One region of the Salinibacter sp. 10B genome, then DNA from elsewhere that is predicted to be linked to it. Evidence: riboswitches for the same ligand, from Rfam matches in the RefSeq annotation. Region 1 holds a riboswitch; each other region holds the start of a gene.
What was found. A riboswitch is a leader RNA that binds a small molecule or an ion and turns the genes downstream of it on or off. The one in region 1 is predicted to bind S-adenosylmethionine.
Positions count from the first base shown of each region.

Region 1 (6,763 bases):
CGATCTCGCCACTCAAGTCTGCCCGCCTCCGCCCACGCACTGAGTTGTGGGGGCGGATCCGGAGCAATGAGTGTAACCCGTGCGTCGGCGTCGAGAAGCCCCGTCACCTTCCGTTCCACGGAGGGACCACTCCCAACTACCACGGCTCGCTGCTCGTCCAGATTCGTGAGGTACACCGGGTAGGCATTCATCCCTCGGTAGGCTCAGGTTCCAAATGCAGTCCGCACTCCTTTTTCTCCGAGTCGGACCACCGACCCGCTCGGGGATCCTCCGCCTCGCCTTCTACCTGCTCGGTACAGGGCATACAGCCGATGCTCGGGTAGCCCTCATCATGAAGCGGGTTGTAGGGCAAATTGTAATGATTAATGTGATCCCAGATCTCTGTTTCCGTCCATGTTACCAGCGGATTCACCTTCACCACATCGTTGGCCTCGCTCCACTCCACCGGATCGGCATTCGCACGGGTCGGCGACTGGTCGCGACGAATCGCAGTGAGCCACGCCGACTTGTCGACCAAGTACTCGCGCAGGGGCTGCACCTTGCGGAGAAAGCAACACTGGTCCGGATCGTCATTCCAAAGCTTCTCGCCGTAGTCCTTCGCCTGCTCGTCCAACGAAAGGCCGGAGTGCACTCGAACGATGTTGAGGTCGAATCGAGCCGCAAGTTGGTCGCGAAGGTTGTACGTTTCTGGAAAAAGAACGTCAGTGTCGAGGTAAAACACCGTTGCCCCCGGCTTCACCTGCTCCAAAAAGTGCATGAGCACGACGCCGGACGCCCCGAACCCGGTTCCCATGACGGCCTTCTTCGGCTCAAAGGTCTCGAACACCCAAGTCAATACCGCACGTGGATGGGCCGACTCAAACCGGGCGTTGATCGCCGCAACATCCTCGTCGATCCAGGTAGTCGTGGACATGCTCAGAACACGGATTGGTTAGGCAGAAAAGGCAGCGTTCGGCAGCACCGGGGTTCGTGGGGAGGGCGCAGATGGCGACTGCACCTCCGTCTCCGTCGGAAAATCGCTTCCCTCCGTCGACGCATCGTCGAACCAGTCGAGCAGTCCCCCCCAATCCGCGACCTCTCCGACCACAATGGTCACCGGTGGGTCGAGAGGGCCCAAACGTCCCCCAATCGTATCGAGAGTCCCCCGCACCACCTGTTGGTCGGCCGTGGTCCCCGTCGCAATCACCGCGACCGGCGTATCGGCGTCCCGCCCCCGTTCGATCAAGGTCTCCGCAATCTGGGGAAGGCGGCGCAGTCCCATCAGGATGATGAGGGTGTCGACCGACGTCAGGTGATTCCAGCTCAGGGCCGTATCGTCCATCGTGCAGGTGTGGCCCGTCACCACTGTAAAGGCGCGCGAACGCCCCCGGTGCGTCACCGGAATCCCGGCGTAGGCCGGCACCCCTGTAGCACTGGAGATGCCGGGAACCACCTCAAACGGAATCTCGGATCGGTGTAGGTGTAGGGCCTCCTCTCCCCCGCGCCCAAAGACGAAGGGATCGCCCCCCTTCAACCGCACGACCTCTTTCCCGCGACGGGCCTTCGTCGCGAGAAGCGCATTGATCTCAGCCTGAAGCACCTTGTGCTCCCCTGGGGCCTTCCCAACGAAGTAGAGATCAGCCTCCGGCTGCGCCACCCGCACGAGGTCTGCGTGTACGAGTCGGTCGTATACGACCACGTCGGCTCGCTGAAGGAGGCGCCGGCCCTTCACTGTGATAAGGTCTGGATCCCCCGGCCCGGCCCCCACCAAGTACACCGTGCCCGAAGTACGGCTGTGCTGTGTCATCGGGTTGGGTTGGTTAGTTGAGTGAGGGCAGCGAATCAAACTCGACCCGATCGAAGAAATCCCCGATCGGTTCTCCCTCGTGCCGCCGGTCGGCATAGTCGCGCAGCAGAGTACGAATCGTGGGGACAATCGCCTCCATGTCCACCAGGTCGGCGTAGGGCTCATTCAGGCGCGAGCCGTCGAGCCGTCCCCCCAGGTAAATCTTGTACTTGTGGAGCGACTGCCCCACGATGCCGATGTCGGCGACATAGGGACGCGAGCAGCCGTTCGGACAACCGGTCATCCGAATCGACGGCTTGACGTCGTCAAGCCCAAGAGCGCTCATCTCTGCTTCAATCTCATCGATGATCACCGGGAAAACCCGCTCCGACTCCGTCAAGGCCAATCCGCAGCTCGGCAGGGCCGGGCATGCCATGGAATACTTCTGTGTATTCGTCAACTCGGCGGGCAAGGCCACCCCATGCTCCTGCAGAATCCGCTCCACGGATTCCCTCTCGTTCTCGTGAAGATGCGTAAGCAGGATGTCGTGATTCGGCGTCAGGCGCACCCCCGGCTCCAGTTGCTCCACGATTGTTCGAAGCGCAGTCTTGAGCTGGAATCCCTCTTCGTCTTTGATGCGCCCATTCTCGACGGAGACGCCGTAGAAGTAGTGGCCGTTGCCCTGCTCATTCCACCCCTCGTGCAGGTCGAGTTCCGGATCGGGCACGTCGCGCCAGTCGTCGAGACGACGCCCGAAACGGTCTTCCACCTCGTCGTGGAATTTCTCCAGCCCCCACTCGTCGATCAGATACTTCATCCGGGCACGTTTCCGGTTCTTCCTATTGCCGTGGTCGCGCTGGATTTTGAGGATCGCCGTGATCACCTCCAGCGCCTCCTCCTTCGGCACGTAGCCGAGGCGGTCGGCAAGACGGGGAAAGGTTTCGGGCTTGTTGTGCGTGTTGCCGAGCCCTCCTCCCACCAAAATGTTGAAGCCTTGCAGTTCATCGTCCTCAACGACGGCGATCAGACCTACGTCATGGGTGAACACGTCGACGCAGTTATCGCCGGGATAGGCGAATCCAATCTTGAACTTGCGCGGCAGATAGGCCTTGCCATAAAGCGGCTCCAGGTCTTCGCCGCGCTCTTTGCGGCCGTCGTAGATTTTCTTGATGGTCTCGACGCTTTTTTCCTCGTCGTCGTATTCCTTGAGCCAGACGTCATGGTAAGCCGGGGTGTCCGGCGTTGTCCTCTCGGCAATCTCCTCGGCGTACTCTTGAATTTCGTGCCGGACCGGATCTTCAATGGGCGCCGGGCAGCACATTGTGTTGCGCACCACATCGCCACACGCCCCGAGCGTGGTCACCATGGCCTCGTTCAACTCCCGAAGATGTGCCTTGAGGTCGTCCTTCATCACGCCGTGGATCTGAATCCCCTGGCGCGTGGTGATGCGGATGGTGCCGATGCCGTACTCATCGGCCAAGCGGTCGTGAACGAGATACTGGTCGGCAGTAAGCTTCCCCCCTGGCAGACTCGACCGCACAAAAAAGTAATAGTGCTTGTCGTCCAGCTGCTTGCGGAGATCGCGGTCGTCCTGCTGGTAAATGCCGCAGTGCTTCAGCACCTCTTTCTGTTCTTCCAAAAAGTGATCCGTGTCCTCGGCCAGCTTCTCGGGAATGCCCGAGTAGAGATATTCGCTTTCCTCTTTGTGTATCTCAGTGTCGGACTTGGTCTTCTCTTCTTTCTGGGCACTGTAGCCGGGCGGTAACGGGCCTGCAGGACCGGAGTCGTCGCCCGGTGACGGCAGGTCGGGCGTTTTCGTACCCGCTGGCTCATCATCGTCCTCGGCCCCGCTCTTCGGCTCCTCTGGAGCACCGGAAGGGTCTTCGGCAGAATCGTGAGTAGACATCAGTTGATGTGGTTTGTCGTCGGTTCAAAACAAGAAGTGAGGTCGTATTCCAGGCCTCCTCCCTCGCCGATCTACGGAAGGGGTACAGGGCGGAGCAACAGTGCTCCAATGTCGAGTGGAGCCCCTTAGGCCTACTCCGGAATACGATCACGGGAAAACGGCGACTAGCGACAGGTCGCCATCCGACAAGACGAACACAGACAGATCTCCATCAACGCGGTCGACACCGCGAAAGAAATGAGAAAGGAAAAACCGAAAGACCTGCCAAAAAGATGCATGGTTGCATGTAAAGATGAAGAGTACAACACGGTACCACACCGTTGCCTCCATCCCCCCTCCATCCCTGGGGATTAAAAAAACCTCTTCCGCAGTGGTGAGCGGAAGAGGAACAGCGTACCAACGGTACGAGTCTTCCGCTCATCAATCCCCAGTAGTTGAGGCAGGACGGGGCACCTTTTTCCCGACGGTGCCGACGGCGAACGTGTCCGCCTAGGTCGGCTGTCGGGACGGTTGCCAGGGTTTCACGGGGCCTGATCCCTCCACCCTTCTGGATGAGCAACGGGGTTGTCTCGAATGTCACCCAAAGATATAGGGCTCGAGTGAGAGCATGTCAACGGCGGCCTCGGCACAACACTTCGTCTTCATTTTTTCTTCCCTTTTGTTGTACCAAGATGTGGTATTTTGTTCTACATGTAAATACATGTTCTATCCTATTCTTGAGAATGTCTCACATTGCTCGTGGGGTTACTGCGTAGATGTGGATTCGTCGGCGGTCTCTGCGTACTTCTGCGCTCGCTTCACCACGTCCTCGTCAAAGTCCCGCTCGCGCCACTGCTCCAGCCGCTCGGCAACGTCCTGCTCGTACCCCTGGCCGGTGGGCTCGTAAAAATAGGTGCCCTGCATCTCATTGGGTAGGTACTGCTGCGGTGTATAGTGCTCGCGGTAGGCGTGCGGATACTTGTATCCCTCGCCGTGCCCCAATCCCTCCTTGTCTCGGCTCGGGTCTTTGAGGTGTTGGGGAATGTCTTCCGTCTGCTCGTCGCGGACGTGATCAAGGGCATCGAAGTACGAAAAGGTCGTATTGCTCTTCGGCGCCGTGGCGAGGTAGAGACAGCATTCGGCAATCAGAAACTGTCCTTCCGGCATGCCAACATACTCGAAGCCTTTCGCAGCGCTTTCGGCCACCTGTAGAGCACGCGGATCGGCCAGCCCCACGTCCTCGGCGGCAAAAATGAGCATCCGGCGCAGAATGAAGCGCGGCTCTTCTCCCGCGTACAGCATCCGGGCAAGCCAGTAGAGGGCGGCGTCCGGATCGGAGCCCCGCAGACTTTTGATAAAAGCACTGATGGTGTCGAAGTGGGCATCTCCTTCCTTGTCGTACAGCACCGCACGCTGCTGGATGGAGTCCTCTGCCACCTGGAGGTCAATGTGCACCGTTCCCTCGGCGTCCGGGTCGGTGGTTTCCACGGCCAATTCGAGGGCATTGAGCACTGAGCGGGCATCCCCATTCGCCGTGTCGATGAGATGGTTGAGGGCTTCTTTTGTGATTTGCACTTCCCGATCGCCATAGCCGCGCTCGTCGTCCGTGAGCGCCATCGCCGCCACCTGTCGGAGATCTTCCTTATCCAGCGGCTCCAGTTCGAAGAGGCGCGACCGGCTCACCAGCGCGTCGTTTACCTCGAAGTATGGATTTTCCGTCGTGGCCCCGATGAAGGTGACCGTCCCGTCTTCTACGTGCGGCAACAGGGCGTCCTGTTGCGCCGTGTTGAAACGGTGCACCTCGTCGATGAACAGAATGGTGCGCGTCTGGTGGTGTTTGAGACGGTTCTTGGCCTTCTGGATTGCCTCGCGGATGTCGTTGACGCCCGACAAGACGGCATTGAGGGACGTGAAATGCGCCTCGGTGGTGTTGGCAATGATCCGGGCGAGAGTGGTCTTGCCCGTGCCGGGGGGACCGTAGAAGAGAACGGACGTGACGCGGTCGGCCTCGATGGCACGGCGGAGGAGCTTTCCTTCCCCGATAAAGTGCTCCTGGCCCACGAATTCGTCGAGCGTTCGGGGGCGCATGCGATCGGCCAGGGGGGCACGCTCTTCGCGGGCCTGCTCGGCCTGTTCGGAGAAAAGATCGGGCATCAATGCCTGTGGTTCGTTTCAAAGTCCGGTGCCGTATCCCAACTATGCTCCTCGGGTCTTGCGTTCCGAATGGACAGTCACGCAGATCTAATGCCTCATGGAAGAACGGAGGATCTACTGCCAGTACGCCTCCGCGTTGTATCCGAAATCTGTGTGTATGGGGGTTTGGGTGTTGATTGGTCTCTGCTCAGTGCAGGGTTCGGTACAGCCTCCCGTTTGAATATTGCAGTTTGTCTTCTCGAATGAGCGACAGGTTCTCAATCGCCTCCTTTCGAGGCGTCCCAGTTCACCATCCACTCCACGTCGGGCTTCGTCTCGTCACTCCCACAACTATGCGGAAAGGCAACTGGGCGCTCCCGCCGCTGCACGTGTGCCGTTCGCGTGTGTCCGTCGGCCGTCACCTGTATCGTCCAGTGCCCCTCGTCTCCCTCCACAACCGTCCCCTCCACAGCCGTGAGATCATAAAGATCGAGGCGAGCCCGGAGGGACAAACACGCGGCCTGCACGGGACGAGGCTGATCGACCTGTCCGCGCACTCGATCGAGATCAAACAGCCGCCCGCGGTGATGAGCGGAGAGAAGATCGGGCACGTCTTCTGGGGAAAGCCAGCCGTACTGCGTACCGTGCGGCAAAACCAGTATGATGGGCGCGAATCGGTGCCCCCCAAGGTGCGATGTCTGCCAGGCGGCGTCGGGAGTGACGTCAGCGGCGGCCTGCGCGACCGGGCGCCCCCATTTGGCACAGCAGGCGTCCCGCTTTCCATTGACACAAGTGAGCACAAACGGATCCGGATCATCGTCTCCGACGGTTGCGGTCAGCACCCCCGGCACGTCCAGCGCCGGCAGATCGTCGTACGCCTCCAGCGACCAATCATGAACGACCGGCTCCCCCCCGGCCCGCACCGCAACGCATCGAATGCGCCCCGGCGTGTCCCACGTCCCGAGCCCTCGCCGGATGAG
Region 1 is NZ_MQWC01000004.1:91,547-98,309, reverse strand. Features, by position in the region: gene BSZ35_RS00685 (bifunctional precorrin-2 dehydrogenase/sirohydrochlorin ferrochelatase) at 1-191, opposite strand, end outside; gene BSZ35_RS00680 (phosphoadenylyl-sulfate reductase) at 188-913, opposite strand; gene cobA (uroporphyrinogen-III C-methyltransferase) at 932-1,786, opposite strand; gene BSZ35_RS00670 (NADPH-dependent assimilatory sulfite reductase hemoprotein subunit) at 1,800-3,671, opposite strand; SAM riboswitch class I at 4,086-4,229, opposite strand; gene BSZ35_RS00660 (AAA family ATPase) at 4,416-5,804, opposite strand; gene BSZ35_RS00655 (sucrase ferredoxin) at 6,062-6,763, opposite strand, start outside.

Region 2 (6,763 bases), 2.9 Mb from region 1:
ACGTGCTCATCTCGGACGTGGGAAGCCACAAAATGGCCATCGCGCAGAACTTCCCCACCTACAAACCCAACACGTGCATCATCTCCAACGGCCTCGCCTCGATGGGCATTGCCGTACCGGGCGGCCTCGCCGCCGACCTCGCGGTGGACGCGAACGTCGTGGCCGCCACGGGCGACGGCGGCTTCCTCATGAACGCCGCAGAGATCGAGACCGCGACACGTCTGGGAGCCGAATACACGATCATCGTCTTCAACGACGACGATTACGGGCTCATCTCGGAGAAGCAGATGAACCACACGGGCGAGCATTTCGGCACGGGACTCACGAACCCCGATCTCCCGACCTTTGCTGAGAGCTTCGGCATCGACGGCTACCGCCCCACGACACCGGAGGAGTTGAAAGACGCGTTCGACGCGGCAATCGGCAACGGCATGAGCCTCATTGAGGTGCCGGTGGCGTAGCAGTTCCCCACGCTCCCCCGTCGCGCCTCCTCCTCGAAAACCAGACGTCTCGTCAGGGCGCAGTCTGAAACTACTTCCTCCTCAACAACCAAACGTCTCGTCAGGGCGCAGTCTGAAACTACTTCCTCCTCAACAACCAAACGTCTCGTCAGGGCGCAAGGCGTTCGAGCGTCCACTCCGCATCGAGCGCCGGACGGCGATAGCGGAGCCGATCGTGGAGGCGATTGGGACGGCCCTGCCAAAACTCAATTTCGGTGGGACGAACGACAAAGCCTCCCCAATGATTGGGGCGAGGAATCGTCTCGTCGTCTCCATACTTCGCCGTGACGGCCTCAAGGTTCTCCTTCAGGGCCTTGCGACTCTCCACAACCCGACTTTGCGGTGACGCCCAGGCCCCAAGCTGGCTCCCTCGGGGACGGCTGTGAAAGTACTCGGTCGATTCCTCTTCGGGAAGCCGGATCGCCTCGCCCTCAATCCGCACCTGTCGCTCTAGGGGCGCCCACCAAAACACGAGGGCCACGTGCGGATTCTGCGACAGCTCGGTGCCCTTCCGACTCTCGTAGTTGGTGTAGAATCGAAAGCCTCGCTCGTCCACCCCCTTTAGCAACACAATGCGGGCGGACGGAGCAGCATCCGGGGCGGCGGTGGCCAGCGTCATGGCGTTCGGCTCGTGCACCTCGGCCTTGAGGGCTTCGTCGAACCAGTCGCGAAACTGTTCGATGGGATCGTCGGCCACGTGATCGCGCGACAGTTCCTCTTGCGCATACTCTCGTCGGAGGTTGGCAAGCTCAGACATGCGAGCACCCATTGATGAATAGAGCAAAACCGGTCCATCGCAACGTCCGGTCTTTCCCCATCGTTTCTCCCATGCGCGGGGTGTTGCGATCTCGACACGATGTTGGGGATTTCCAACCCGACGGTCACGTACGATGGATCGAGCCCATGCCGGAGGGGAGTGGGAAACGAGTCCCCGTTAGGAATGCACCGTCGACGCAGCGGGCACGATGCGGGTCCCCTCAGCATCCGGGCGGTGCGTGCAGCGGACGTGTACGGGGATATCAGCGGCGGCCAGCGGGTCGAGCGTGCACGGATGCATCCCCAACCGCCCGGCTTTCGTCCAGGTGCGCGCCTGTTCAAAATCGAGCTGGTGGAGGCGACGGGCGTCGTCATGGGTGGCTGGATCGCGGGTATAGAGGCCGTCCACATTGGTCCAGCGCTCCAGCCGTTCGGCCTCCAGGGCCCGAGCGAGGGTCGCCGCCGAGAGATCACTCCCGCCTCGCCCAATCGTGGTGGTTGTGCCCTCGGCCGTTGCTCCGATAAAGCCAGTAACGACGGGCACAACGATCTCCGTCGCTTCCGTCCACTCCCGAAACCAGGCCCGTGTCTGCTGACGGGTCGGCTCCCACTGCACCGTGGCGTCGCCGTGCGCATCGTCGGTGCGGATGAGAGCAGTCGCATCAACCGGCCGGGCCGGGCATCCGTCCGCCGCAAGGAGCGCCGCGAGCAGCGGTGCCATTAGGCGTTCTCCCGTTGCCATGACGGCATCCCGGGCCGCAGATGCATCAGTGCCTGCCCCCCCTTGCAGGGCGCGGCGAAGCTCCGACAGCTCGGCCTGCAAAACAGGCTCGTACTGGCTGCACGCCGGACCATCTCCAACCACTTCTTTTGCGAGTGTACGGTAGCGTCGCCCCACGTGGCGGACCCACGCCTCGGCCGTAGCCCGATCTCCGCGCGTTTCGTCGGCGGCCCGCACGAGGTCGTCCGTAACCCCCGACGCAGCCGAGACAACGACAACGGGATGGCACGTGCCGACGGCGTCTCGAATGATCCGACAGACGTTGCGGAGCCCGTCCGCAGCCCCCACGGAGGTTCCACCAAACTTCAGCACGCGAACCGGTCGCGCGCGTTGAGACGTACACGAGGAGGAGCGCTCAGGCATGGAACGAGGTTTCGTTTTCCGTATTTCGTGTCGAGGTCATTTTCAGGTTTTCTATGGCGATACGCAAGTGTGTTGTACTCACTGATCGGCCCCACCGGATGAACGAAGGCAATTCTGCGGAGGGATTCACACCCTGTCCCGCATTGCACGGCACTGCCCCATATATGCGAATGCCTCCGGCATCGTGCCCTCCCTTCGCGGGATGATCATGCCGCGACCGACGACGGCACATTCGCGTTCGCGCGCCAACCGGCCACCATCTCGCTCAGCTCCTCGAGCTCAATGAGGAACGAATCGTGCCCGTGTGGGGAGGACAGAATCTCGAGGGTCGCCTGCGGCAGATGCTGCACCAACTCCTGTTGTTCAGAGAGGGGATAGAGCACATCGGAATCGATGCCTACTACGAGGGCCGGCTGTTCGATAGACGCCAGCACCGCCTCATACTCTCCTCGATCGCGAGACACGTCGTGCGTGTCCATCTGCTTCGTAAGCGTCACGTAGCACTGCGGGTCGAAGCGATCTACCAGTTTTTTGCCCTGATGGCGCAGATAGCTCTCTACCGCGTAGGGCTTCTCGGATTGCTCCTCCATTCGCTCGCGTCCAAACCGTCCGTCGAGCGAGTCGCGGGAGCGATAGGACACCATCGCCATCATGCGGGCCGTGGAGAGCCCGCTCGTGGGGGGATCGTCGAGCGGATACTCGCCGTCCTGCCACTTGGGGTCGGAATAGATGGCCTGCCGCTGCGCCTCGCTCCACCCAATTTGCCAGGCGCTGTGGCGCCCCCCGACAGCAATGGGCACGATCGACTGCACGAACGGCGCCCCGTCGTCGGTCGTCTCGAACGCCCACTCCAGCACGTGCATCCCCCCCATCGAGCCGCCGACGGCACAGGCCACCCGCCGCACGCCCAACTGCTCCAGGGCGCGGCGGTGGAGCTGCACGGTATCACGGGTGGTAACGATCGGAAAGTCCGTGCGGTAGCGGGCTCCCGTCTTCGGATTTACCGTAAGGGGCGAGACCGTGCCATAGGGAGACCCCGGCACGTTCAGACACACGACGAAATCCTCTGTGGGATCGAGGGCCCGATCCCGTCCAAGAAGCGCCCCCCACCAGTCGGACACGTCCGGATCCCCGGTGAGGGCATGACACACCAGCACGGCATTGTCGCCCGCCGCGTTGAGGGTGCCCCAGGTCTGGTAGGCCACCGGTACGTCCCGCAGCGTCGTCCCGTCCTCAAACGTAAACTGGGGGAGGGTGAGGGTTTGAGGCATTGGAGCAGGAGAGGCGAGTTCGGAAGGAGTAGAAATAGTCGATGATCAGAAACAGGCCCACGTATTGCGTATCCCGTATTGCGTATCTAGAGCTCCAAGCCAGATAAAATACGCAATACGGAATACTCGCTACGCGGCAGCAGTCGACGGAAGCGACGCAAATGCCTGATCGAAGTCGGCCTTGATGTCATCGATGTGCTCAATGCCCACCGAGACGCGCACCATGTCCGGCTCAACGCCAGAGGCCTTCTGCTCCTCCTCCGTCAGTTGCTGATGAGTCGTGGAAGCCGGATGAATGACGAGGGTCTTCGCGTCCCCCACGTTGGCGAGATGACTGGCCAGCTCCACGTTCTCGACGAAGGCCTGTCCGCCCTCCGTACCGCCCTCGACGCCGAAGGCCAGCACTGCCCCGTAGCCGTTCTCCAGGTATTCGTTGGCACGCTCGTGGTACGGATGGTCTTCGAGTCCGGGATAGCTCACCCACGACACCTCGTCTCGCTTCTGAAGCCACTTCGCCAGCTCGAGCGCATTGTCGCAGCTCCGCTGCACGCGCAAGGAGAGCGTCTCCAGTCCCTGCAGCAGCAGGAACGAGCCAAATGGATTCTGAGACGGGCCAAAGTCGCGCAGGCCCTCTACACGGGCGCGCATGGCAAAGGCCACGTTCGTGTCGAGCACACCGTCCGGGCCAAACGTCTCCCAGAACTTGAGGCCGTGGTAGTTCGGATTCGGCTCCGTAAACTCCGGGAAGCGACCGTTGTCCCACGGAAAGGTGCCGGCATCCACGATGACGCCGCCGATGGTGGTGCCGTGGCCACCGATCCACTTCGTCGCGCTGGCCGTCACGATGTCGGCGCCGTGCTCGATGGGCTTGCACAGGAAGCCCGCGGCCCCGAACGTGTTGTCCACCACGAGGGGCACCCCGTGGTCGTGCGCGATGTCGGCGATCCGCTCGAAGTCGGGAATATTGAAGCGCGGATTGCCGATCGTTTCCAGGTAGACCGCCTTCGTATTTTCGTCGATTAGACTCTCGATCGAGTTCGGATCATCCCCGTCGGCAATGTGAACGTCGAGCCCCCGGCGGGGGAAGGAGTTCTTAAACTGGTTGTAGGTGCCGCCGTAGAGATAGCTCGTGGAGACGATGTTGTCGCCGTGCTCACAGAGCGTGTTGAGGGCAAGGAACTGGGCCGACTGCCCACTGGCCGTTGAGACGGCCGCCACGCCGCCTTCGAGCGCTGCCACCCGCTTCTCGAAGACGTCGTTCGTCGGATTCATGATGCGGGTGTAGATGTTGCCGAACTCCTTCAGGGCAAAGAGATCGGCCCCGTGGTCCGCATCGTCGAAGGTGTAGGAGGTGGTGGCGTAAATGGGCACGGCCCGGGAATTCGTCGCCGGGTCCGGCTCCTGGCCCGCATGGAGCTGAAGGGTCTCGTAGCGGGGCGACTGTTGATCGTCCGGTTGTCCGTTTTCGCTGCTCATGGCACGCTCGGGATGGTAATGAAGGGAGAAACCATCCAGAAGAGCGAACGCACCAATCGCGGCGGGGAATAAAAAAACCCCAACCGCGAGGGGAAGCGGATGGGGGAACCACAACCATAGGGTCGAAGATCCCACTCATCTTCCCCCGACGCGGCATCGACGACGACCTCGTTCGCGAGGAACGAGCAATCGAAAACCGATGCATCGGGGCAGGACGGGGCACCATTTTCTCGACCCACCAATGTCGTTGGTGAACCGAGACGGTTGCCAGGGCTTCACAGGGCCTGCTCCCTCCACCCTTCTGGATGAATGTAGTGCTGATAATATTTTGTCTTCGGTCTCTAACAATACGCGCCACCTCGGTTAATGTCAACGAGGTATCGGAGGAAGTTTTGACGAACTGGAAACAGACTCCGGCATCCGGGACGATTCTGTCTGACAACACGGTGGACGAACGACGTACAGGGGAACGCTCCTTTTCTGTGACCTCTCATAGAGAAATCCCCTACAGACGCACTGCCCGACGCTTCCGATACTGGATGATACCTTTTCCTCCTTCTTTTTCGCTTAATCCGAGGTATGTTATGACCAAAAATATGGGCTTTTTCGACCGAGTCATTCGCGTGCTGGCCGCCCTCTTCGTCGGGATTCTCTTCATTACCGGCCAGATCTCCGGCCTCACGGCCTGGATCCTGGGCACGGTGTCTGTGATTTTCTTGCTCACCAGTGCGGTGGGCACGTGCCCGCTGTACCTGCCCTTTGGCCTCTCGACGCGTACGGGCCGAAAGGCAAAGGCATGAACTCCCTCTCAGGACCCCCTCTGGGCATCGTACACGACACGTGAGATCCGCGAGAGTGTCTCAACCCCAGCGGGCACGTCCGACAGGTTGCGCGAGAGGAGCACGAGTACGTACGTCGGTCCCTCGGGGACAAACACGATCCCGGCATCGTGGCGGACGCCCGTGATCCATCCTGTCTTGTGCGCCACCTCTACCGTATCGGGCAGACGAGCGGGAATCATCTCCGTGTGTTCTTGTGCCTTCAGAATATTGATCATCTCGGCCGAGGCCTCTTCACTGACGGCCGTGCCGCGGGCGATGTGCTCAAACAACACGAGGAGGCCGTGCGCCGTCGTCGTATTGTTGCGGTTCCTCCGGAACGCCTTCGAATCCTCCACGCCGCGCCGCACCTGAAGGCCCTCGGCCCCCAATCGGTGCATTGTGCGAGTTACCTTCTCCGGCCCCACCACCTCAAGGAGAAGGTTCGTCGCAAGATTGCTGCTGGCCGTAATCATGACGCGCATCAACGTGCGAATCGACCGCCGGTCCCCGAGGTGTTCGTACAGCGCGTCGTGGCTATCGTCCGCAGGATCTAGGGCGTAGGGGCTTTCGTCGACGATGCTCCGAAATTCGTTCTCGACCCGAATCGAATCGTCGAGAGAAAACTGACCGTTCGCGGCCTGGCGATACAGCTCCACCATCACCGGCACCTTCATCGTGCTGGCGGCATGGAATTCCACGTTGGCATCGAGTAGCACTTCTTCGCTCGACGCCTCCAGGGAGCGGACGGCCACAGCACACTCCCCATCGATCGATTCGAGGAGGGGACGGATGTGT
Region 2 is NZ_MQWC01000004.1:2,973,769-2,980,531, reverse strand. Features, by position in the region: gene BSZ35_RS12255 (acetolactate synthase large subunit) at 1-461, shown strand, start outside; gene pdxH (pyridoxamine 5'-phosphate oxidase) at 610-1,257, opposite strand; gene BSZ35_RS12245 (aspartate kinase) at 1,435-2,400, opposite strand; gene metX (homoserine O-acetyltransferase) at 2,607-3,671, opposite strand; gene BSZ35_RS12235 (O-acetylhomoserine aminocarboxypropyltransferase/cysteine synthase) at 3,801-5,147, opposite strand; SAM riboswitch class I at 5,280-5,459, opposite strand; gene BSZ35_RS12230 (DUF2892 domain-containing protein) at 5,732-5,947, shown strand; gene BSZ35_RS12225 (serine hydrolase) at 5,956-6,763, opposite strand, start outside.
Region 2: linked by a shared signal. The riboswitch ahead of BSZ35_RS12235 (O-acetylhomoserine aminocarboxypropyltransferase/cysteine synthase) and the one ahead of BSZ35_RS00670 (NADPH-dependent assimilatory sulfite reductase hemoprotein subunit) in region 1 are both predicted to bind S-adenosylmethionine.

Region 3 (6,763 bases), 1.2 Mb from region 1:
GTATCGAAGCCTTGGTATACGACGTCACCAATGAGGCGAAGACGTTTCTCGTCCGTCTCTCCTTGTCGAGCACGCAGTACGCCACGCCGGAAGGGTTGCGAGTGGGACTGAGCAAGCAGCACGTGCTTGATGAGCTCGGCCCCCCAACCCGCCGTAATCCGTCAAAAGGCGAGCTGATCTATCAGGAAACGGAACCCACGCCCACATCCATGGTGGTGCAGTTTCGGAATGGACGGATTGTCCGGATCGATTGGGAATTCTACTTTACCTGAGTCCTCCGCCTGCGTCCGTTTGGTTCTGTTAAGCCGGTGGGACGCATTCGCGCTCGCCGACAAGGCGCTGCTCTTTTGCCGAATGAGGTCTGGGGCGACTCTTGTACGCACCTCTTCGCGAGGGCGGGACGAGAGCAAATAATGGATCCCTGTAAATCTCGAGTGTCGTCCTCCCGTTGGGCCGTGCGAATGCGCAACCTGCCAATCTCGCATCGGTTTTACGATTCTCGGGCACACATAATTTCCACAGCATCAAGTCTCCCGTCCCTTCATGGAGTTGAGCGAAGTCCCGGACGTTCCCGAAGACGCCCCCCGACCGTCCGAGACCGGGGGGCAATTCGACCTGATCTCTGACTTCGAGCCGATGGGCGACCAGCCGGGTGCCATCGGCGAGCTTGTCGACGGCATCGAGCGAGGGGACGAGTATCAGACGCTACTGGGGGCGACGGGGACGGGCAAGACCTTCACGGTGGCAAACGTCATCGAGGAGGTGAACAAGCCCACCCTCGTGATGAGTCATAACAAGACGCTGGCGGCGCAGCTCTACGGCGAGCTCAAGCAGTTCTTTCCCCATAATGCCGTCGAGTACTTCATCTCGTACTACGACTATTACCAGCCGGAGTCGTATATCGTCCCCAGCGACACCTACATCGAGAAGGACGTGGCGATCAATGACCGCATTGAGCGCCTTCGGCTGCGGGCGACCTCCGAACTTGTGAGCGGACGTGACGACGTGATCGTGGTGGCCAGCGTCTCCTGCATCTACGGCCTTGGCTCACCGGCAGAGTTTCGGAAAGAGATCGTGCCCATTGAGCGGGGACAGGAGGTGGAGCGTAACGATCTGCTTCGCCGCTTCATTGACCTCTTCTATGAGCGCAACGACATTGAATTCGAGCCCGGGGTCTTCCGTGTGCGTGGGGATGTGGTTGATATCTTTCCGGCCTATCGTGAAGAACAGGCCCTGCGTATCGAGTTCTGGGGGGATGAGATCGACCGTCTTGCCCTGATCGATCCGGAGAGCGGGCGGGAATTGGAGGAGCTCGACACCTTTACGTTGTATCCGGCGCAGATCTTTGTAACGCCCGAAGACCGGCTCAAGACGGCCATCGATGACATCAAGGAAGAGTTGCGCTGGCGGCTGGCGGTATTGCGCGAGGAGGGCAAGATGGTGGAGGCCCAGCGCCTGGAGCAGCGCACCATGTTCGACCTCGAAATGATGCAGGAAGTGGGCTATTGCTCCGGCATCGAAAACTACAGTCGCCACCTTACGGGACGAGAGCCGGGCGAGCGCCCGTATTGTTTGCTCGACTATTTCCCCGATGATTTTCTGCTGGTGGTCGATGAGAGTCACGTTACCGTCCCACAGGTGCGCGCCATGTACAACGGCGACCGGCAGCGCAAGCTGAAGTTGGTGGAGCACGGCTTTCGCCTCCCGTCGGCCCTCGACAACCGCCCACTCACGTTCGAGGAATTCGAGGAGCTGACCCCGCAGACCATTTTCATGAGTGCCACCCCCGCTGACTACGAGCTGGAGCAGAGCGGAGGGGTGTTCGTGGAGCAGGTAGTGCGGCCCACGGGCATTCCCGATCCGGAGATCGACGTGCGTCCCACGGGCAATCAGGTGGACGACCTGATGGAAGAGATCCGCAAACGGGCCGAGAAGGGGGAACGGGTGCTCGTGACGACGCTCACGAAGCGGATGACGGAGGATTTGGCCGACTATCTCGACAGCTACGGCGTGGATGTGCGCTGGATGCACTCCGACATCGACGCGTTGGAACGGGTGGACATCATCCGCGGTCTACGACTGGGCGAGTACGATGTACTGGTGGGGGTCAACCTGCTGCGCGAGGGGCTGGATCTCCCCGAGGTGTCGCTCGTCGCCATTCTCGACGCCGACCAGCGAGGCTTTCTGCGCTCGGAAACCTCGCTCATCCAGACGGCCGGGCGCGCGGCCCGCAACGTGAATGGCACGGTCATCCTCTACGCCGACGAAATTACAGAGGCGATGGAGAAAATGATGGCCGAGACGGAGCGCCGACGGGAGCGTCAGCTCGAGTATAACGAGAAACATGACGTGACGCCTGAGCCGATTACGAAGTCGCCCGACGAGATCAAGATGGGGACGGCCATTGCCGACGAGAAATCCGACGGGGAGGGAAGTAGCGAACGGCACCACTATGGCAGTCCGGATCAACTCTCATCCGAGGTGGCCGATCCGGTGGTTGAGTACCTGAGCGACGACCAGAAGCGGGACCTCATCGATCAGATGGAGGAAGAAATGGAAGAGGCGGCCGAGAATCTGGAATTCGAGCGTGCCGCTGAGTTGCGGGACAGCATCGAGGAATTGGAGGAGCAACTGGAGGACGATGGGTAGGGACTCAAGGATCGTCAGTAGGAGGTGGACGGAAACCGCCCCTCGAGTTTTTGTCTTCTGGATGTGGATTTTAGCAACAAGGCCTACATCCGGGCCAGATGTCTTCTGCATTCAGCGGATGCAGGGTTCGATTTCATTGGCCTCTCCCCGTTCGGAGCGATCCTGAGCCTGATGATGGGACTCACGTGGGCCCTCCGCGTGTTTTGGCAATATGTCCGAGGCCCAATTGATCGAACGGCCGTGAATACGAAGGGTGAGCGGAGAGAAGAGTAGCCGAATGATCGTTCGATCCGCCCGGCGACCTCATGTTCTTGTCTGTACCGGTTGCGGGGGGCGAGCCGGTTCAGTTTCAGGAGCGCGTGCGGTGTCGAAGGCCTGCTCCAGATCGTGGAGCAGATCGTCGGTCGACTCGATTCCGACGGAGAGGCGGACGAGATTTGGAGGAATGGTAGCCCCTTCGTGGGGCGCGTGCGGACTCGAGGCACGACTCATGGACGCCGGATGCTCGATGGTCGATTCCACGCTGCCTCGCGCTTGCCCAACCGAAAATACATTAAACGCCCGAAAAAGTGCGTTGATGTTCACGGTTTCGTCGACCGCTATCGAGACGAGGCTGCCGTAGCCGTCCTGCTGACGGCGCGCGGCCTTGTGGCCTGGATGGGTGCGCAGTCCGGGGTAGAAGACGCGGTTCACCGCCGGGTGCGCGTCGAGTTCGTAGACGACCGAGCGGGCATTCTTTTCGTGCTGCTGGACGCGCACGGAAAGGGTCTTCGTGCCGCGAAGGATGAGTTTGCTGTCGGCGGGAGACGCGTAGAGTCCGTACGCGTCTGCGATGCTATCAAGCGCTTCGGCCCGTGCGGTCGATTGGGCCACGACCGCGCCCCCCGTCACGTCCGAGTGGCCGTTCAGGCGCTGGATGGATGAGTAGACAACGAGATCGGCGCCCAGATCGAGGGGACGCTGCGCAACCGGCGACAGTACCGTATTGTCGACGATGAGTAGCAGGTCGTTTGCGTCGGCGAACTCGGAGAGGGCGTCCAGATCGGCAATGCGGAGATGCAGATCGGACGGCGTTTCCACCCAGAGCGCCGCGGTGGTTGGGCGGAGGGCCGTCGTCAGCGCCTGAAGGTTGGACGGGTCGCAGTAGGAGACCGAGAGCGTGCCCCGTTCGTCGAGGTGGGAAAAGAACTGCGCTGTATCCGCAGAACACTCGCGCCCACAGATAAGGTGGGCATCCGCGTCAAGGAGATGCGTGATGGCCGCCATGGCCGAGCGTCCAGTTGAACAGGCCACAGCCCCTGCGCCGCCGTCAAGATCGGCAAGCGTCTGTTCGAGTGTGGTTCGGGGAGACGAAGAAGGACGGGGCGAAGACGTCCCGTTCGTTCGTCCTGCCGGCTCAATCGAGTGAGAGGCGGGGGAATGGCTGGACGTACCGTCGCCGCGGGGGGCAGAATCGAGAGTCTGGCCGGCACGGGACAGCGTGGTCTCCGGGTCGAAGTCCATGGAAGCAGCCGCGTCTTGGTGAGCGAAGAAGAGGAATCGGTCTCACCAAGACGACAGAGGATAGCCCCGGAACCGCAGCACGACTGCGGGCGACGCGTTCCTCTCATCTTTCTCCGAAAACCACAGCAGAACTGAGGAGTCGGAGCAGGAGTTGGCACCAAGACGGCTCGCCTTCATTTGTGCGGGGGCGAACCCGGTTGCCACGACGTCATCGGGCCTGTTCCCTCGGTCGTTCTTGATGAGACGCCTTTATAGGAAGGAAGGAACCCGAAAGTGTCAAGTTGTCTCACGGAATCCTCAAACTGCAGGAAGGCGGGGAGCGCCGGTGGACAGTCTGAAGTGGAAAGGGGCACCTCTTCCGTTCCAACGGAATCCTGCAGGGGCGATTTTACAATAGAGACATCTGAGGGCACGTGGCAATGTTGACCTTCAGGGCCTTCAGGGAGTCAGAAGAGTCGGGGGAGACCGGCACCTGCTTCTACATCAAACTAGCGAAATCCCTCCCATGTCAGAACAAACCATCTGGGTGCTCGCGCTCGGAATCGTTGCGCTCGATCTCCTGCTGTTTATGGTGCCCATCGTGCCATTCCTAGTGGCATACGTTCTTGTGATGCGTCCGCCTTGGTTTAAGGCGTTTGTCGACGACCTGTACAGCGAGACCTGAGTGTGGCAGAAAAGACGGAGGCTACTGGCGAGGCGCCTGTCGAGAGGAGGGCGGCTCGCCTCCGGCGACATCTTGGGGAGTGGTGGCAAAGTAGTACCACGAAAAGCCTCCCGCGATGACGATAAAGGCCAGGCCAAGCCCCAGAATTTCACGAACGGACGTTTGGGGGGCAGCCGTCATCTCAGGGAGGGCTACGAGGCCGCCGACGAGTACGACAAACGCAAAAATGAGGAGCCCAAAGTACTCGACGAGAACATTCATTCGGACATAACCTCGGTTTTCTCAACGAGATCAGCGAGGATCCATAGCGACGGTACCCAGAGTCCTACAAAAATGCCGGCCTGCTTGCTGCCGCTGAACCAAAGATAAAGAGAGAGGGCAAGCGCCAATACGCCGGCGGCAAAAATCCACCCTTTGCTGTTCGACATGAAACGGGAGCGGTTCGTCGGTGAGACAATGGAGAGAGCCAGTCGAGCCCTTTGACAATTCGTGCTCACGTTACGAAACCGGTTCCGCTGCCGATCCGGTGGGACGCGAATTGTTGCAGCAGTCGCACATTTGCGGATCGAGTTGCAGTATGGGACAGCGGGGGCGAACGTCCTCTCAGAATTGAAAAAGAAACTCCGCGGCTCAGAACTCCGTTTTTCGCCCTACATCTTCTTTTCTGTCCATTTTCCGGTAGTCCAATTCTCAATTTCGTCGGTTCTCACGCACATCGGACCCTATTCATGCTTGGCGATCTACAGCGACGAAAGGCGGCCTACTACTTCGATCTCATTGACGAAGACGACAACGGGGTCATTGAGGCTGCGGACTTTCGAGAGCGAGCCGATCGGCTGGCAGAGAGCCTCGACGTGTCCGACGGCGAGGAACGGGCACAACTGCGTCGGCGCGTGATGCAGTGGTGGCAGCATCTCTCGACCCTTGCGGACGAAAACGATGATGGGCAGATCACGCGGGAGGAGTGGCGGATGTATTGGGCCCGCTTTAAGGTCGCGGTGAGCATGGGGAGCGATCGCCAGTCGATTTCAAACTTGCAGAAAGCGGCCCGGTACACCTTCCGAGCCATCGACCGAACGGGATCCGGGCGCATCACCGAGGAGGAGTTTCTGAACTGGCTTGCGGCCTGGGATGTGGAGGCGGACGAAGCGGTGTTTCGCCGTCTCGATCGGGACGACGATGGGTACCTCACGGAGGCGGATTTGGCGGAAGCCACTACCGAGTTTTACCTCTCAAATGATCCATCGGCGCCCGGCAATGTGCTGTATGGCGAGTTGCCGGAGGAGGTGGAGCAGCTCTGAGGTGATGCTTCTGGGAGGCTGGAGGGGCCGAGTCTCCGATCGGGTCCCAAAGGATAGAGACCGTCTCTGTGATGTCCGATGCGGCTTATCAACCAGTTGAGTGCCGGTTCTACGACGAACTGGGGCTTCGCATGATGCGGGGCACGCCCTGTCGGCTGATTGTCGAGACGGGCGATGAGTGCGTTGAGCAGGCCGGGCGGATTAGCGATCTATACACGGAAGGCACGGCTGAGTATATTCGCCTCGATGGGGGAACGACTATTCGATTGGATCACATCGTGAGGATTGAACAGGAGGAGCAGAAGGCGAAAGAAGAGGCACATCAGCCCGGGGCAACGCCGTAGAGCATTTGGGGAGCCACGTCGCCCAGATCCGGTCGGAGACGCCCCCCAACGACCTGTTTGGTTGCACACGCGGTGGAAACAACTGCAATCTTTGACTTTGAACATGAACGCCCAAGCGCACAGGAGCGTTACGGGAGCCGTCCCGATGCTTTTTCTCAGATCGTTCCGTGCTCGTGAATCGCCTGTCGACTGATAACGATCGTCCCCCGCCCCTTCGAGGCACGGACGCAGACTCTTTTGCTCATCATACCATTACTGTCCGATGGCCGCGCATCGCGCGTCGGGTCATTGATGAAAATGAC
Region 3 is NZ_MQWC01000004.1:1,242,486-1,249,248, reverse strand. Features, by position in the region: gene BSZ35_RS05460 (hypothetical protein) at 1-272, shown strand, start outside; gene uvrB (excinuclease ABC subunit UvrB) at 544-2,649, shown strand; gene BSZ35_RS05445 (PLP-dependent aspartate aminotransferase family protein) at 2,953-4,152, opposite strand; SAM riboswitch class I at 4,253-4,397, opposite strand; gene BSZ35_RS19470 (hypothetical protein) at 4,658-4,816, shown strand; gene BSZ35_RS05440 (hypothetical protein) at 4,838-5,077, opposite strand; gene BSZ35_RS19465 (hypothetical protein) at 5,074-5,244, opposite strand; gene BSZ35_RS05435 (EF-hand domain-containing protein) at 5,545-6,117, shown strand; gene BSZ35_RS05430 (hypothetical protein) at 6,189-6,461, shown strand; gene BSZ35_RS05425 (damage-control phosphatase ARMT1 family protein) at 6,635-6,763, shown strand, end outside.
Region 3: linked by a shared signal. The riboswitch ahead of BSZ35_RS05445 (PLP-dependent aspartate aminotransferase family protein) and the one ahead of BSZ35_RS00670 (NADPH-dependent assimilatory sulfite reductase hemoprotein subunit) in region 1 are both predicted to bind S-adenosylmethionine.